Linked DNA regions of Pseudovibrio sp. Tun.PSC04-5.I4. The protein of the gene in region 1 interacts with the protein of each later gene in a pairwise test. Links are inferred from orthologs where the notes say so. Each region holds a gene or a part of one and is shown in the gene's direction. Other genes may lie near its edges.

Evidence for each region.
Region 2: the proteins of ung (region 1) and ndk interact in binary tests that used the Escherichia coli proteins (3 or more experiments, as listed by UniProt). The link is inferred for Pseudovibrio sp. Tun.PSC04-5.I4 from one-to-one orthologs.

The regions. Positions count from the first base shown.
Region 1 is NZ_FNLB01000006.1:4,480,037-4,487,453, forward strand. The notes cover bases 2,588-5,374. They hold ung (uracil-DNA glycosylase), read left to right. Parts: upstream 2,588-3,532; coding sequence 3,533-4,216; downstream 4,217-5,374. Other genes in these bases: BLS62_RS26085 (AEC family transporter), read right to left, coding at 2,588-2,710; ruvX (Holliday junction resolvase RuvX), read right to left, coding at 2,897-3,385; BLS62_RS26100 (metal-dependent hydrolase), read left to right, coding at 4,319-5,059; BLS62_RS26105 (YHS domain-containing (seleno)protein), read right to left, coding at 5,228-5,374. Also shown: BLS62_RS26080 (acyl-CoA dehydrogenase family protein), read left to right, coding at 132-1,787; more of BLS62_RS26085, read right to left, coding at 1,772-2,587; more of BLS62_RS26105, read right to left, coding at 5,375-5,701; BLS62_RS26110 (YHS domain-containing (seleno)protein), read right to left, coding at 6,029-6,502; BLS62_RS26115 (TetR/AcrR family transcriptional regulator), read right to left, coding at 6,699-7,244; BLS62_RS26120 (GlxA family transcriptional regulator), read right to left, coding at 7,245-7,417. UniProt on the Escherichia coli protein: Excises uracil residues from the DNA which can arise as a result of misincorporation of dUMP residues by DNA polymerase or due to deamination of cytosine.
Region 2 is NZ_FNLB01000006.1:1,084,940-1,090,324, forward strand. Bases 2,559-5,385 are described here. They hold ndk (nucleoside-diphosphate kinase), read left to right. Parts: upstream 2,559-3,674; coding sequence 3,675-4,097; downstream 4,098-5,385. Other genes in these bases: BLS62_RS10060 (DinB family protein), read right to left, coding at 2,695-3,228; BLS62_RS10070 (GlcG/HbpS family heme-binding protein), read left to right, coding at 4,318-4,791; BLS62_RS10075 (TetR/AcrR family transcriptional regulator), read left to right, coding at 5,113-5,385. Outside these bases: BLS62_RS10050 (ABC-F family ATP-binding cassette domain-containing protein), read right to left, coding at 56-1,942; BLS62_RS10055 (DUF1801 domain-containing protein), read right to left, coding at 2,121-2,552. UniProt on the Escherichia coli protein: Major role in the synthesis of nucleoside triphosphates other than ATP. The ATP gamma phosphate is transferred to the NDP beta phosphate via a ping-pong mechanism, using a phosphorylated active-site intermediate.

The DNA.
Region 1 (7,417 bases):
AGACCCTTATATATGCAGGAACCCTATGCTCGTAAAGAGCTCTACAGATGTATTGTTATTGTTGTGCAAATCGGTGTTGCAACGCGCGGGTTAACCTATCAAAATCATTGAAGTAACTCGCGGGAGAAAAAATGGAAAAAGTTTCACAGGCCACTATGATGACTGGGGTGATCAATCAAGCTCCTCCATATTGTGGATATAACCTTGCCGAGAGTGACCCAATTCTCCTTGCTGATATTGGCGGAACGGGATCCAATGATTCTGCCCACGCAGAGCTTATCAAGTTTGGTGAGCAGTGTGGAGCAGCTGATGCACTGGATCTGGGGAGATTGGCAAATGTGAATGAGCCGGTGCTTAAAACGCACGACCCATATGGGCGTCGTTTGGACATTGTCGAATTCCATCCTTCTTACCACGCTTTGATGCGTCGTTCCTTTGAAGCCGGTCTTCACAGTGCATCGATAGAATCCATGCAGCCGGGCGGTGAGCGGGCATTTTATCTGCGTGCTCGTAAATATTTCATCATGAGCCAGGTGGAAGGTGGTCACCTTTGCCCTGTGACCATGACAAATGCGTCTGGCATGGCTTTGACACAAGCCCCTGAGCTTGCCGAAGTCTGGAACCAGCGCATTGCGACCCGCAAGTATGATCAGCGCTTTCGGCCTGCAAGTCAGAAGCAGGGCGTAAGCCTTGGGATGGGCATGACGGAAAAGCAGGGTGGCTCTGATCTGCGCCAGATCATCACCCGCGCTGATAAGGTTTCGGAAGATACCTATGTGATCAACGGTCACAAATGGTTTTTCTCAGCACCGATGTGTGATGCCTTTCTTGTGCTTGCCAAGCTGGAGAGCGGACCAACCTGTTTCCTCGTTCCTCGCATTTTAGAGAGTGGCGAGGTTAACGGTCTGGACTTCCAGCGTTTGAAGAATAAGCTTGGCAACAAGTCCAATGCCTCTTCAGAAGTTGAGTTCAATAATGCGATTGGCTTCCTTGTCGGTGAAGAAGGCAAGGGTATCAAAACCATCCTGAGTATGGTGACACCGACGCGTGTAGATTGCTGTATTGGTTCTGCCGCGCTGATGCGTGCTGCAATTTCACGTGCTGTTCACCACACGTCCTATCGCAGTGCGTTTGGGGAGCGGTTGATTGAAAAGCCGCTGATGCAGCGCGTGCTTGCGGATATGTCTTTGGACATGGCTGCCAGTGAAGCGCTGGCCCTGAAACTGGCCCATTGCATGGATCGGGAATCAACTGACCCGCAAGCTGCTGACTTCCTGCGTATCATTACACCTGCTGCGAAATACTGGATCTGTAAGAGCGCAGAAGTCGTTGCGGGTGAGGCGATGGAGTGTCTGGGCGGTAATGGCTACGTCGAAGACCACGATATGGCCCGTATTTACCGCGAAGCACCTGTGAACAGCATTTGGGAAGGCTCAGGCAATATCATGGCGCTTGATTTGCTGCGTGCGATGCATCGCAGTCCAGATGCGTTCATGAATGTGCTTGGTATGCTGGAAGCGGACCTCGGCCCTGCTGGTAAGGTTTCGGTTGAGGTGTTGCAGGCGGCGGCTCGTACATGCCTTGAAGATGAAGGCGGTGCGCGTTTGCTGACAGAACAGCTGGCGATTACAGCTGCGGCTGCTGCGCTGAAGGAAGTTGCACCACCGGCAATCGCCAATGCTTTCATCGAAACGCGAATGGCGGGTCAATGGCGCTCCAGCTATGGCATGCTGGATGCGCGTTATAATGCAAAGAGCATTCTGGAATGGCTTTACCCGATTAAGTAAGCCACGACCAGTAACCACGCTGGAATGGAAAGTGCGGCGGCAACTGTTTGAAGGGTCAGAATTTCGGCCATCAATTTGGCGTCGCCGCCCATTTTTCGTGCAAGCACAAAGCTTGCTCCTGCTGACGGGACAGAGAACACCAGTACCACAATTGTAAAGGCGATGCCTTGCAGCCCCATGAACAGAGCGAAGCAGGCTGCGATTGCTGGGGCGATGATGTTTCTTAGAATTAGTGCGGCTGTTAACGCTGGGCCGGGCCTGCGCAACGCTCCCAAATCCAAAGCGGCCCCCACGCACAATACGGCGATTGGCAAGGCAGCACTCCCCAAAAACGTTAGATAATTGGCAATGAAATCCGGTATGTTTTCGCCGGACAAGTTGAGCAGAGCACCGGCGGCAACGCTTAGGATAAACGGGTTCTTGGCGAGTTCTTTCAGGAACGTTTTGAACGAGGGCACACTGCCGCCCGCGTAGATGGAAAGCACTGTCACGCACAGGAGATTGGCCGAGGGGATCATGACTGCCATGATAACAGCAACCAGTGCGACACCTTCCTCACCAAAACTGTTGGCAGCGATTGCCATGGCCACAAAGGCATTCCAACGGACAGCTCCTTGAAAAATGGAGGTGAACCGTGGGCCGTTGATGGCGAACTTCTTTTTGAGAAGAGGTTGAAGCACAAGCGTTAGAACGGCCAGCGTACAGAACGTTCCCAGCACCGCGAGTGTTAGCTCTATCACCGGCATTTCAGAAAAATCTGATGTGCCCACATTGATGAAGATAATTGCGGGTAGGAGAACCCAATACGCGAGATCTTCCATGCCGCCCCAGCGCTCTCGGGGTATTATTCCGCGGTCGCGCAAAAACCAACCGGTAGCTGTGAGAAGCAGGACTGAAGCAATTGCTGAGAGTGCAGAGAACATGGGTATGCTTTTATAGGCTGGCAGTGCGGGTCATAACTGTGACGGGCAGAACTGCATGTGACGGGACGGTTTGGGGGAAGGTGTAAACAATCCCGTAAAATCACGTAGCCTGAATAAAGGTTTGGCGTAAAGCGCTGAGCGGTTTAAATTTTCTCAAGTAATGTTGCGTGGGCGTATTGATGGTAATCAATACTGCTCTGGTCCGCCGTAGCTTAACCGGTCAAGAAAGCCTTGCAGGATGTAGGCTGCTGCCATCTTATCGACGAGTTCTGCCCTGCGTGCGCGGGAACGATCTGCTTCGATGAGAGTTCTGGTTACCGCTGCGGTTGAAAGACGTTCGTCCCAATAGGTGATGGGAATTTCGGTCTTTTGTGCAAGGTTTCGCACAAATGCGCGGGTTGCCTGACAGCGCGGTCCTTCGGAGCCATCCATGTTGAGAGGCAGACCCATAACCATGCCAAAGACGCCGTGTGTGTTGCAAAGATCCAGCAAACGTTCTGCATCCAATGTGAATTTTTGACGCTTGATCGTCTCAAGAGGAGAGGCTATCCGGCGGGTAATGTCTGACAGCGCCAGACCAATGGTTTTTGAACCAAGGTCAATGCCGATCACCCGGTCTCCATCGTAAAGCGTAGTGTCAAAATCTTCGAGTGTGAATGTAGGATCATTTGCCATGGGCGCGAGGTAGCACGGCTCGCCTGTTCCGCCAAGCGGGTTTATGGGCTTTTTATCGGGGACATACAGGCAATGGGTTCTGTTGATGCTGGTTTTATGTTCTGTGCTGTGGCCCAAAGATGGGTAAGGAACCTATTGAACATGAGGATAGCGGTGACGCAGGTACAGTTTGAAGATGGATGGCAGAGTGTTTTAGCGCCTGAGATGAGTAAGCCGTATTTTCAAAAGCTTCAGGATTTTCTTGAAGCTGAGGAACGGGCTGGCAAAACCATCTTCCCGCCAAAAGCTGAGTGTTATGCTGCGTTTGAAGCTGCGCCGCTGAAGGATGTCCGTGTCGTTATTTTGGGGCAGGATCCATACCATGGTGAGGGGCAGGCCCACGGGCTTTCGTTCTCGGTTCGTGAAGGTGTGAAGCTGCCGCCCTCCCTGCGCAATATCTATAAGGAGCTGGAGAGTGACCTTGGTATTGCTCCTGCATCGCATGGGTGCTTAACCCAATGGGCCGAGCAGGGCGTTCTGCTACTCAACACATCCCTCAGTGTGGAGGAGGCAAAGGCGGGGTCTCACGCCAAGAAGGGCTGGGCGCCGTTTACGGATGCGGCGATTAAGGGCTTGTCGGAGGCACGTGAGAATCTGGTGTTCATTTTGTGGGGGGCTCATGCGCAAAAGAAGCTGGACTTGATTGATTGTGAGAAGCACTTTGTGTTGATGAGTGTTCATCCATCGCCGTTGTCAGCGCATCGTGGTTTTTTTGGTTCCGCTCCTTTTTCGAAGAGCAACTCCTACCTGAAAGCGCAGGGAATACCGGAGATAGATTGGATGATATCTTAGGGTTTAAGGATTGTGTAACCAAATCATTACTAGTCTTGGTCATATTTTATTTATCACGGTTTGCGCTGTGTTTGATGCGGACTGAAATGAGGGATCGGCGATATGGAATTGCAGTTTTTGGGCCATTCGGCTTTTAAGGTTACACTTCCTGGCGCAACCCTGCTGATTGATCCACTTTTGACTGGTAACCCGAGCTTTCCTATGGAGATGAGTGTTGAGGAGGTCAGTCAGGGTGTCGATCATGTTCTTCTCACCCATGGTCACGATGATCATGTGGGAGATGCAATTGATATTTTAAAAGCCACTGGTGCGACGCTCACAGCGAATTGGGAAATTTGTATGTGGGCGCAGGATAAGGGCGTTGAGAAGATCAATCCCATGAACCATGGTGGCTGTGTTGATATGGGCGCATTTGGTGTTGCTTTGACCAACGCTGTTCACAGTTCGGCATGCTCATTGGATAGTACTGGCAGTATAGCTGATGTTTATCTGGGCAATCCAGCGGGTCTTGTGGTGATGGCAGAGGGTGAACCAACGCTTTTGCATATGGGTGACACGGACATCTTCTCCGACATGGAGCTGATCAACGAGATTTACCGCCCGCAGATTGGCATTGTACCGATTGGTGACCGGTTTACTATGGGCGCACGGACTGCCTCAATGGCGTGCCAACGTTACTTCGAATTCCAGACGATTATTCCTTGCCATTATGGGACGTTCCCGATTCTGGATCAAAATGCGGATGAGTTTACGGAACTGATGGGGGATAACGCGTTTCGTGTCGCTGCGATTACGCCGGGCGAAACGGTCAAAGTGCACAATGGAGTGCTGAGCGCTGTTTGAATTTGGCCGGCGCATTGGATTACAAAAGAAAGGCCCCAGTTTTCACTGAGGCCTTTTGAGTTTAAAAGGGACACGTTCCGCGAATTATTCGTTTTTGTTGTATCTCACGCTGAGTTTGGGGCACGCGTGAGATTTCGGTCTTTAAGGGAGACTTGGGTTGGGGTTCGCTTAAAGATCGTTTTCTGGTGTGTGCTCAATTCCAGGCCAGTTTTCGTTTGCCCGGGTGATAGAAGCTTTCGGATCTTTTAGGAAGCTACGCTGGGCACCGGCATGGGCGTTCAGGTAAAGTTTGCCGTCAACGATTTTCCATTTGTCTGGCTGGATCGGAATTTTCACACCAAAGCTAACACCAGTTGCACACCAGCCACCGTACTGAGGCGCGTACTTGACTGGGTCTGCCTTAAACTTATCAAGATTGCTCTGGCTTGAAAATTTCCACTTCACACCTTGATAAGTGGTTGTGTACTTGGCATTGCCAGCGACTGGTTTGTCTTCAGTGAAGTATGCCACCGGGTCCGTACCCTTGATTGCATAACCATCTTCGACAAAGTTGGTTACATCATCAGCCATTGCGGTCATCGGGACCGTCATTAATGTTGATAGTGCAAGTCCAACTGCAAGCATTGTGGATTTAAGCTGCATGGGGGTACTCCTTCCGGCTTTTTCTTTAGGCAAGTCTGAAGCAGTCTGGCCTGTTTCGTTTACCAATCGATTAGGTTCAATCGCTGGTTTTTATCTGTGTTCCATAAACACTATGGAATAATAGTAATTCTAAGGCTAATAACGCTTCATCACCGTTTCGCGAACTGGTTGTGAGTGTGACTTCTACATGTTTAAAACGAAAGAAAGCCGCAGAATTCTGCGACTTTCTCTAGGGTTCAGCGGCATATTTCACTGAGAATTGGGGAGATTTTCGGAATAGACGCTAGGCGTCGCCTATTTGAAAATATGCCGCCGAAACTTAAGGGCTTAAAGCTTGTCAGGTGCTACGTCGCGGATGTCGACCCAGTTGGTGTCAGCGTTGGTGATTGTCTCGGATGTGCGGGACTGCATACGCTTAACAGCACCGTCATGTGCGTTGAGGTAGAGCTTGCCATCAACAATCGCCCAAAGGTTAGGCTTGGTTTCCAGCTTGCTGCCGAAGGAGGCGCCCACTGCACACCAGCCACCGTATTGTGGGGCGAATTTGGTTGGTTCTGCCACGAACTTGTCGCGGTTTTCAGCATTGGCGAATTTCCATGTCACACCGTCATATTGTGCGGTGAAGTCTGCATTGCCTTGCACTGGTTTGTTCTGCGTAAAATCAGCAACTGGATCGGTGCCGTTAATTGCGTAGCCGCCAGAAGTGTACGTTGAGATTTCGTCGGCAAAGGAACCGAAAGCGCTTGCGGAGAAAGCCGCACCTGCAATGAGTGCTGCAACAGCGATTGATTTGATTTTCATTATATTACCCTCAATTAAACAATGAACCATGCCAGAATTGAAAAGCGCCGGTCAGGATTAGCGCTGATTTGTTCTGGCACCCTCGGCCCGTGGAAGCTGCCCGTTTTTGCAAGGCCCAGTCTTATTGCCTCAAATGTACGTACAAGTGCCAATCAAGTGTCATCACCAAGAGGAGAGAAACTTTGAATTGTTATGATTAGCGGGTAATGGATTGAATTAGTTTAGTTATTTCGACCGCTTGTGGTTTGCGAGCGCGAATGAGGCTGGTGAAAAACAAAAATCCCATCAGCTGATCGATGCTGGTTTCCATGGATGCCGTTGCATTCCAGTAGACAAAGACCTGTCTTAGATGTGTGCGTTGCTCTCCCTCGATAAGGAATAGCTCTTCTTTGAGCGTCGGCTCAGCCAGAAGTGCGAGCCATGCTTTGCCGAGCGGCGTTTCATGCAGAGCCTGCTGAATGTTCGTTGCGGCTTCAACTAAGTCTTTTTGAAAATTGGCCATGCCGGGATAGACGGGAGGCACCTGCCGGAAGCCATAATGCAGCGCTTCCAGAGCTAAAGCGTCTTTCGTTTTCCATCTGCGATAGATCGCTTGTTTGGATGTGCTTGTTTTATCCGCAATGTGTTGGGTTGAGGTGCCATGAAAGCCACGGGTTGCCAGAGCCCTTAGCGTTTCTACAAGGATTTTGCGGGTCAGGCCTTCGTTTCGGGGCCGCCCTTTTAAGGTGCTAGGCTGAAGCATTTAGTTGGCCTGTTTTGTGGGCGCGGCACATAGAGCTTGTGAGAACCGTTCTACATAATCAGATGGCGAGATACCAAAGTTTCGTTGGAAGGCGCGGCGTAGGTTTTGGATATGACCAAACCCGGAAAGGTGCGCGGCCTGTTTGATGGAGCTGCGTCTCAGGAGGGCTGTTC
Region 2 (5,385 bases), 3.4 Mb from region 1 along the record:
AACCCGAGGCCTGTGAAGACCTCGGGCTGAATTTTACTCGATAATTTTGTCAGGTCTAACCTGCTGTCAGCTCTTCCAACTCAGCAGACATCTTCAGCCACGTTTCTTCCGTCTCACTCAGCACCTTCACATAGGCTGCACGGCGAATAGCGTGTTGTTTCGCTTTGTCCGGTGCCTCGGTGTAAATGCGTGGGTTGGCCAGCAGAACGTCAAGCTTCTTGATGTACTTCTGGTACTTGGAGACTTCTTTTTCGGCAGCTTCTATATTCTTCTTCAACGGAGCCAGCTTGGAGCGGCGCTCGGCAGCTTCCTTGCGGCGAGCCTGCGCATTGGCTTTTTCGCTGTCTTCTTCGACTGTCTTCTTCGATTTGGAGCCACCGTCACCCTGCAAGATAAACTTGCGGTACTCAGCCATATCGCCATCAAAGTCACGAACGCCGCCATCAGCAACAAGCCACAACCGGTCAGCACACGCTTCCACCAAATGCCTGTCATGGCTGATGAGAATAACCGCACCCTCATAATCGTTGATCGCGTGCACAAGGGCTTCGCGGCTGTCGATATCAAGGTGGTTGGTAGGCTCATCGAGAATAACAAGGTTCGGTCCATGGAAGGTCGCAAGACCCAGCAACAGCCGTGCCTTCTCACCACCGGAAAGATCCTTAGCAGGTGTCATCATGCGGTCTGTCGGCAAGCCAAACCGGTCCACACGAGCACGAACTTTGGATTCGATCACACCCGGCATTAACGGACGCACATGCTCAATCGGGCTGGATTCCGGCATCAAATCGTCCAGCTGATGCTGCGCGAAGAACGCAGTGCTCAGCTTGGTTGCCTTGGTCATTTCACCAGACATCAAACCAAGACGGCCAGCAATCAGCTTGGCAAAGGTCGACTTACCATTACCATTCGCACCCAAAAGGGCGATGCGGTCATCATGATCAATGTTCAGCGTCAGATTGCTGAGGATGGGCTTGTCATCATAGCCAACAGATGCATTTTCCATCTTGATGATCGGCGGAGACAGCTTGACCTCAGGCTGCGGAATGAACAGATCCAGTCCTGAGCCTTCATCCAACACAGAAATAGGCTGCATTTTCTCAAGCATTTTAATGCGAGACTGCGCCTGTTTCGCCTTGGAAGCTTTCGCGCGGAAACGGTCAACGAAGCTTTGAATGTGCTTCCTTGCCTTGTCCTGCTTCTCAACGGCTTTGCGTTGCAAAATGATGGTTTCACGGCGTTGACGGTCAAAACTGTCATAACCACCGCGATAGAACGTCAGCTTACCGCTGTCCATATGCACGATGCTATCAACCGCATTGTTGAGCAAGTCGCGATCATGGCTGATCAGAACCACTTGGTACGGGTAGCGCGCAATAAAGTTTTCCAGCCACATCGTGCCTTCAAGGTCGAGGTAGTTGGTCGGCTCATCCAGCAACATCAGGTCGGGTTTGGAAAACAGCAGCGCCGCCAATGCAACGCGCATTCGCCAGCCACCAGAAAAGTTGGCACATGGCTGTTTCTGCTCATCGTAAGAAAAGCCTAGACCCGTCAGAATAGAGGAAGCCCGCGCTTCAGCGCTGTGGCTCTCAATATCGGCAAGGCGCGTATGGATCTCTGCGATGCGGTGTGCGTCATGCGCAGTTTCCGCTTCCGCCAAAAGAGCTGTGCGCTCTGTATCAGCAGCAAGCACCACTTCCAGCAGCGTTTCCTGCGTACCTGGCGCTTCCTGAGCAACCTGGCCGATCCGCGCTTTTTGCGGCATATACACGCCGCCGCTTTCAACGGAGAGCTCACCGCACAACAGTTTAAACAGTGTCGATTTCCCAACACCATTGCGGCCCACGAGGCCAGTTTTGGCGCCGCTGGGTATAGTAACGGAGGCATCGTCGATCAAAAGCCGACCGGCAATCCGGTATGTAAGATTAGAAACTTGAAGCATGGGACGCTATTTGCCCGCTCACGCACCATTTAGCAAGAGGCGAACAGGCGTAGAAGGTAAATTATATGCAGCTGCGTAAAGCCTTAGGTGCAACCTGAGAGCGATAGTCTCATTCCGCAAGGAATTTATGTGGCTTGCGCCGGTATCAAATTACATTTGGTCGAAACGGCTTCTGAACTTACTTCCCATACCTAAACGCCATGGACACACAGTGAGCAACGGCGTCCTCAGGGTAGGGCGCATCCAGCGGAATCCAGAGGCAGCGGTTGCCTTCAAAGCTTAGGATGTCGCCGTAGAGCTCCCTAAACTCTGAGATGAGGGATGTGTTGCAGTTGAAGAACAATCCGGCCTGATCTCCAAATTTTGGCTTCCAATGCAGGCGCACAGTTACACCGGGGTGCTTGGCGAGGGGCCGGTAGGCAGGCTCACCCCACTTAAGGCTCTCAACTATGGAAGCGGAACCATAAAGACCTGTGCCGATTTGCAAGATCAGTGCACGCAGCTCAAACAAGCGCTCCCGTTTGTCATCGGGGTAGCGAGCAAAGACATCTGCAACAGGCGCAAGTGGCTCGATAATCAGATCAGCCTTGGTGGTAGAGGCAGGGCACATGTTATTATCCTGAAAGAGGCAGTAAGACACACATAAGCCTAATCCACCTCTTCAGGGCAACACAATATGGCACTTGCTCCAAGGTCGAGAGCTGTGCCTGTGAAATTCCAGATCACAGCAGGATACAGGTTTGGCGATGGCCTTACGGCGTCACCATATCCTCTTCCTTCGCCATCCAGTGGCCAGTTTCCCGCTGGAAGTAGATCATATCCAGTGCTGCTGGCTTGCGGCCAATCTGCGTCAGCATGGCATGAACCTGCCCGCGATGGTGGGTCTGATGGTTGAAGAAGTGGAACAGAGCTGCGCCAAGCGGCTGTTGCATGACCAAAGGCTTGCGCACAGTGCGGTAGATCATGGTGCGCAGGAGGTCTTTTTCCTGCATCTGGTCAATCACCGCACAAATGCGGCTGTCCAGCACAAGGCGCTTTTCTTTCAGCGCGGTAAGGCCACCAGTCAGTGTTTCATCAAGGCTGTCGATCGGGTCACCTTGACCGGAAAAGCGGAAAAGCCAGAGTTTGTCTGCCACCAACTGATGGTCCATGGTCCCGTGAATGGAGTTAAAGTATGTGCCCAGATCCCGGTGATACTCATCCGTCGTGATCTCTTCACATTCTTTGAGCAATAGATCGTTGGCCCACTGATTATAGGCCGCATACATTACAAATGCTGCTTTCATAGGGGTGTCCTCTTGCATGTCTGTTGAAAGGACAATGCCCGCCTTTGAACCTTCATAAATTGACACACCTCAAATTTCTGAAAGGTCGGGGGGAGACCAGAAGTCGCAACCTGGAATACTTTTAGGGTGTCGAGTGGGGGAACCTGTTGTTCGACCTATGTTATTCTGAAATATCAAGAAAACTATCACGAGGTGCCCTTAAGGCTTATTCCTAAATTAGTTCGGGATAAGGGCACCTGCACGCTGAGGTGGCTCATCAAATCACTGTTTTTCTGCTGTTTTTTCTAAGGTCATCGTGGGAATACGGATATAATCCCTTGCTTTTTACGGGTGAGTTTAAGTATATCTCGCGCGAACCATTGTGGTGGCGTTTTGCGCCCCGCAAGGAAAACCTTTCATAAAAGAGCGACCAGTTGGGCGCTCGTAACAAACTGCAGGAAATAACAATGGCGATTGAACGCACTTTTTCCATGATCAAGCCGGACGCAACCAAGCGCAACCTGACCGGTGCTATCACCGCTAAGCTGGAAGAAGCTGGCCTTCGCGTTGTTGCATCCAAGCGCGTATTCATGTCCCTAAAACAGGCTGAAGGCTTCTACGCTGTTCATGCAGCGCGTCCATTCTTCGGCGAGCTGACTGAATTTATGTCTTCTGCTCCAACCATCGTTCAGGTTCTTGAAGGCGAAAACGCTGTTCTCAAAAACCGCGAAGTTATGGGCGCAACCAACCCGGCAGACGCTGCTGAAGGCACAATCCGTAAGGCATTCGCTCTGTCCATCGGCGAAAACTCCGTACACGGTTCTGATGCTGTTGAAACTGCTGCTGAAGAAATTGCTTACTGGTTCTCCGGCACCGAAATCGTAGGCTAATCCAGCTCTACGGTTTTAGCTTTGAGCTAGAATTTTAAAAGCCCGTTTGATGCTTGGATGCGTCAGACGGGTTTTTTGATATCAAAATTGCATCTGGACAGCTCCAAACGGAAACAAATGTCTTAATTAATGCATAAGTTACGTTGGGCTCTCTTGCTTCTGACACAGTTTTAATTCTTAGTCCGTTCGCATGTGGGACAATGGAACGCGGAATAAATCCATGAATAATATAGTAAAATCTCTGCTCATCGGGGCATCACTGACACTTATTGGTTCAGCAGTATCTGCTCAGGACTTCACTCGGCCATACTTGAGCCTTGATGCGGCCGGGAAAGGCATGAGCGCGTGTGTCGCTCTGGCTAAAGAAAACGGCTGGAACATGTCCATTGTTATTTTAGATCGCGGTGAAGACATCGTTGCATCAGCTCGTATGGATGAAGCGTTGCCAGCAAGCTACCTGGGCGCAACCTTGAAGGCAGAAACATCTCTGTCCTGGGGCATGCCGACCGAGAAGGTCAATGAGGTCCTCGAGCAGGCTCCGGTCTATAAACAGTTCCCAGGCATCGTGGGTATTGCAGGCGGTATGCCAATCATCGTCGGTGAAAAATCCCTTGTGGGCGCTATCGGTGTTGCAGGCAGCTCCATGGATAACGACAGTGCATGTGCGAAGGCAGCTATTGCAGCCATGCGTTAAGCCTGAAGAGACGCGGTTATAATTGTAGTAGTCCAGTTATAGCTGAAAATTTGCAGTTATTAGGAAGCCAGCCGTCCATTTTTTGCGGCTGGTTTTTTGTTATTTAAAGGGGCACATGCCCTAGGGAGAGGGACGGTGACAACCTGCCTCATACGAATGTGCAAAAAACCACCTTGGAAATGATCTTTGTCAGAAGTTTAAGTGACTGAAATTATGAGAGTATTTACCGTATTGAACCCTCTAAGGAATAAATTAACCCCGCCGTAATTTAATCGATTCTTATATTGATTAAAGTTGTAGTTTATATATATAGTGATTGCTATGGAAATCGAAAAGGCACCACGGGGCCGACCTCGCCGGTTGGACAAAGATAAGATGCTTGAGATCGCTAGCAACCTGTTCTGGCAACAGGGTTTTGAAGCGACCTCGATTAGTGAGCTTGTAACTGCAATGGGTATTACACCTCCAAGTCTGTATGCTGCATTTTCTTCTAAGGAAGAACTGTATCTTGCAGCAATTGATCGCTACTCAGCCAGCTATGGCCGTCAGATGCTCTCAGGGCTGGCGCTGCACTCCTGCGCTTATGAAGCTATT